Regions from separate parts of the Pseudarthrobacter siccitolerans genome, predicted to be linked through region 2. Evidence: riboswitches for the same ligand, from Rfam matches in the RefSeq annotation. Region 2 holds a riboswitch; the other holds the start of a gene.
What was found. A riboswitch is a leader RNA that binds a small molecule or an ion and turns the genes downstream of it on or off. The one in region 2 is predicted to bind glycine.

Region 1 (2,388 bases), 1.6 Mb from region 2:
GGCCATGTAGGCGGCGTGCGGTCCCCCAAAGAACAACGGCACGCCAAAACGCTGGGTGGAGCCGACGGCGATGTCCGCGCCCTGCTCGCCCGGCGGCGTGATCAGGGTGAGCGCCAGGAGGTCGGCGGCGACGGTGACCAGGGCACCCCGGTCCTTGGCTTCGGCGATGACGGCCGACTGGTCCCAGACCCGGCCGGAGACGCCCGGCTGCTGGAGGACCACACCGTTGACGTCGCCGTCGGGCAGTCCGTTGGTGAGGTCGGCGATTTCCACCTCGAAGCCCAGTGCTTCGGCGCGGCCCAGCACAATGGCGATGGTCTGCGGGAGGAGGTCGGCGTCGAGGACGGTCTTGCCGTCCTTCGCCGTCTTGTTCTTGTTGGCGCGGCGCATCAGGAGCACGGCTTCGGCGACGGCGGTGGCTTCGTCCAGGAGGGAGGCATTGGCCACCGGGAGCGCGGTGAGGTCCTGGACCATGGTCTGGAAGTTGAGCAGCGCCTCGAGCCGGCCCTGCGAGATTTCGGGCTGGTAGGGGGTGTAGGCGGTGTACCAGGCGGGGGCTTCGAGGATGTTGCGGCGGATCACCGGCGGGGTCACGGTGTCGTAGTAGCCCTGGCCGATCATCTGCACGGCCATCTTGTTCTTGCCCGCCAGCTTGCGGAGCTCGGCGAGGACCTGGACTTCGCTCAGGGCGTTCTCGAGGGTGAGGGGCTTGTCCTGGCGGATGGAATCGGGGACCGCGCTGTCGACCAGGCCGTCAAGGTTGTCGTAGCCGACGGCCTTAAGCATGGTGTCGATGTCCGACTGGCGGCGCGCGCCGATATGGCGGTCTGCGAAGGTGCTGGGGGACGATTGAACCGTCATAAGAGGAACTCCATAATTCAGGTGGCGCCTAAGCACCACGTTGATTCGGGTTCCTCCCCGCTCTGTATTGGACCTGAGAGTTTTGCGTTGCCCTGCCGTTTCGCAGGACGCCACTTGCACCGTCGGTGAGCCCGGTTGCCCGGACTGCTTTCCAGAGTTGCCTTGCCGCGGCGGTACGTGGGCCTGAGAGATTCCTGGGGAGGATTTGCTCCTACGGCGCCTGCAGAACGTACCGGCAGGACTCTCCCGCCGCAGATCATAAGCATGTGCCACTGGTGGGTGACACGGCTCACACCTTACAGGGTTGGGTGGCTGGATGCAAAATTACCGTCCGATAGGTCTGAAATCCTACCCGCACCCGGGATGCTTCATTCGCGGACGGACGACGGCGCGCCGTGCCGCCGGCGCCGTCTCACCAAAGTGCCGCGAGGCTCCGCCCCCTCCTGTGCCTGCGCTCCTCGGGCCTGAGACAATGGCCGAATGGAAATCGCACTGGGACTTCTGGTTCTCGTCGCGGTGGTCTGCGCCGGAAGCGCGTTGAGCCGGAAACTCAACATTTCGGTTCCGCTGCTGCTGGTGCTGGCGGGTGTGATCGGTTCCTTCCTCCCGTTCGTTCCGGACATTGAACTGAACCCGGAAGTGGTCCTGGTGGGACTGTTGCCGCCGCTGCTGTATGCCGCGGCGCTGCGGACTTCCCTGTTCGATTTCCGCTCCAACCGCCGGGCCATTGGACTGCTCTCGGTTGGTTACGTCATCTTCGGGACCATCACGGTGGGCCTGGTGGTCTGGTGGCTGTTCCCGGAGATTCCGCTGGCCGCCGCATTCGCCTTGGGTGCGGTCCTGGCACCGCCGGATGCCGTGGCTGCTACCTCCATCGCCCGGAAGGTGGGGATGCCGCGCAGGATTGTCACCATCCTGGAGGGCGAATCACTGGTCAATGACGCCACGGCATTGATTTGCCTCCGGGCCGCCATCGCCGCCATCGCGGGGTCCGTGTCCGCGGCGGAGATCGCCGGGGACTTCCTGCTCGCCGTGGGCGGCGGGCTGGTGGTGGGCATCGCCGCTGCCTACGTCCTGACTATGCTTCGCAAGCGCATCCGGAACGTCGCGATCAACACCTCCACGTCCCTGGTGGCCCCCTTGGTGGCATACCTCCCGGCGGAAGCGATCCACGCTTCGGGCGTCCTCGCCGTCGTCGTTACAGGGCTCGTGATGGGCACCAAAGCGCCTTCGATGCCCAACGGTGCCGCCCGGCTGAGCCAGCGCAGCAACTGGAACACCGTGCAGTTCCTGCTCGAGAACTCGGTTTTCCTGCTGATCGGGCTGCAGGTGCGGACGATCGTCGAGGGCGTCCAGGACGATTCCCTTGGTGCCGCAAGGATCTGGGCGGGTTGCGCTGTGATTCTGCTGGCGGTGCTGGTGCTCCGGCCGGTGTGGGTGTTCCCGGCGACGTACCTGCCCCGCCTGATTCCGGCCGTGCGGCGCAGCGATCCGTCGCCGCCCTGGCAGTTCCCGGCGATCGTTTCC
Region 2 (2,388 bases):
ATGCTGCGCAGGTTGATGCCCCGGGCCTCAGCGCCTGCGACGATGCCTGCGGCCTTGCCCGGAACGGAGACCGTGACGGTGTCGAAGAAGCTGGTGTGCAGGACGTCGAAGCCGGCGGCCTTCAGGGAGGTGGCGAGCGTCGCGGCATGGGCGTGGGCGGACCGGGCGATAGCCTTCAGGCCCTCGGGGCCATGGTACACGGCGTACATTGAGGCCACGATGGCCAGGAGCGCCTGGGCCGTGCAGATGTTGGAGGTGGCCTTCTCGCGGCGGATGTGCTGCTCGCGGGTCTGCAGGGCAAGGCGGTAGGCCGGGACGCCCGCGGAGTCCTTGGAGACACCCACCAGTCGGCCGGGCATGGAGCGTTCCAGGCCTTTCTGCACGGCCATGTAGGCTGCGTGCGGGCCGCCGTAGAACAGCGGGACGCCGAAGCGCTGCGCCGATCCGACGGCGATGTCCGCGCCCTGCTCGCCCGGAGGAGTGATGAGGGTCAGCGCGAGGAGGTCCGCGGCGACGGTGACAAGTGCGCCGCGCTCCTTGGCGTTGGCAATCACTGCGCTGTGGTCGAATACCCGGCCGGAGGCGCCGGGCTGCTGGAGCACCACGCCGTTGATGACGCCGTCGGGAAGGCCTTGGGTGAGGTCAGCGACCTCCACCTCGAAGCCCAGCGCCTCGGCGCGGCCCTTGACGATGGCAATGGTCTGCGGCAGGCAGTCGGCATCCAGCACCGTCTTGCCGTCGTGCGCCTCTTTGTTCTTGTTCGCCCGGCGCATCATCAGCACGGCCTCGGCCACTGCCGTGGCTTCGTCCAGCAGGGAGGCGTTGGCGATGGGCAGGCCAACGAGGTCCTGGACCATGGTCTGGAAGTTCAGCAGCGCTTCGAGGCGGCCCTGGGAGATCTCGGGCTGGTAGGGCGTGTAGGCGGTGTACCAGGCCGGACCCTCAAGGATGTTGCGGCGGATCACCGGCGGCGTCACCGTGTCGTAATAACCCTGGCCAATCATCTGCACCGCGGTCTTGTTCTTCGCGGCCAGCCTGCGAAGTTCGGCGAGCGCCTCCACCTCGCTCAGGGCGCCAGCCAGTTCCAGTGCCGAATCCTGGCGGATGTCCTTGGGCACCGCGGTGTCAACCAGTGCGTCCACGGTGTCGTAGCCCACGGCTTTGAGCATGGTGTCGACGTCAGCCTGGCGGCGGGCGCCAATGTGACGGTCAACAAAGGTGGCAGCCGGCGCAGTGGCGGCCGGAGCGACGGGGGCCGGGGAGGCGGGGGCCGGAGAAACAGTCACGAGGAACTCCATAACTAAGGCGGCGAAGGGTACGCCACATCGATTCGGGTCCTCCCCGCTCTGTAACTGGACCTGAGAGTTTCCGCGGTGCCTGCTTTCGCCGGCCCCGCTTGCACCGTCGGTGAGCACGGCAGTCCAAGTATCCGGGACCGGATACCGGGGCGGACAGCGTGCTGCTTTCCAGAGGTGCCTCGCCGCGGCGGTACATGGGCCTGTGAGATTCCTGGGGAGGTATTGCTCCTACGGCGCCTGCTTGTACCTTCTGGCAGAACTCTCCCGCCGCAGATCAAAGGCTATTCATTTGGGTTGTCACGGGAGCCCGGAGGCGGCCCGTACATTGACCAATTCTCCTATGCCGCCAGCCGTGGAGCAAATGGCTGCTAGCCCCTGAGCCGCTCGACGGCGGCCAGGAGTTCGTCCACCTCGGCCTGCCGGTTGCCGGCCTTTCCGGACGGCCCGCTCTCCCACATGGCGTTGAAGTACAGCCCGTCCCCCATGTACAGCACGGCCTTTGCCATTGCCGGGCCCACATCCCTGCCGATGAGCTCCAGCCATTGCCGCTGGATGGCGGCGAAGCGGCGGCGGGCCTCCTCGTGGGCCACTTCAGCGAGGCGCGTGGCGGCCACGAAGGACCTGTCCATGGGGGTGTCGGACCAGAGCGATGACCGGATGAAATAGGCCGCCGCGCCTTCGGGCGCGGATTCCATGACGCCCAGATCCTCCCCCGCCAGGCGGTCCAGCCGCTCAAGGGTCGCCGCGATCAGCGCCTCCTTGTTGGGGAAGTGGTACAGCAGCCCGCCTTTGGAGACACCTGCCCGTTTCGCCACCGCGTCCAGGGTGGCGGCGCGCTCCCCCACGTCGATCAGGAGTTCTTCAAAGGCATCGAGGACTGCATCTCGCGCAACGGGTTTTCTGGCCATGGTTCCAATCATGCATTGTCCGGATCCCGTTTCTTAACTGTACCGTCTGGACGGTATAGTTAATTGGATGACCGCTTTCTCCACCCCGCAGCAGGACCGAACCACACTGAAGGCCCCGGCAGCCCGCCACCCTGATTTAACCCGGGGCACCTGGCGCGACTGGCTTGCCCTGGGACTGCTGA

Region 1: linked by a shared signal. The riboswitch ahead of gcvP (aminomethyl-transferring glycine dehydrogenase) and the one ahead of gcvP (aminomethyl-transferring glycine dehydrogenase) in region 2 are both predicted to bind glycine.

Annotation. Positions count from the first base shown of each region.
Region 1 covers NZ_JAUSXB010000001.1:2,061,304-2,063,691, forward strand. The annotation lists gene gcvP (aminomethyl-transferring glycine dehydrogenase) at 1-861, opposite strand, end outside; glycine riboswitch at 914-1,021, opposite strand; glycine riboswitch at 1,023-1,120, opposite strand; gene QFZ36_RS09695 (Na+/H+ antiporter) at 1,342-2,388, shown strand, end outside.
Region 2 covers NZ_JAUSXB010000001.1:3,664,517-3,666,904, reverse strand. The annotation lists gene gcvP (aminomethyl-transferring glycine dehydrogenase) at 1-1,298, opposite strand, end outside; glycine riboswitch at 1,337-1,475, opposite strand; glycine riboswitch at 1,477-1,575, opposite strand; gene QFZ36_RS17120 (TetR/AcrR family transcriptional regulator) at 1,667-2,206, opposite strand; gene QFZ36_RS17115 (MFS transporter) at 2,274-2,388, shown strand, end outside.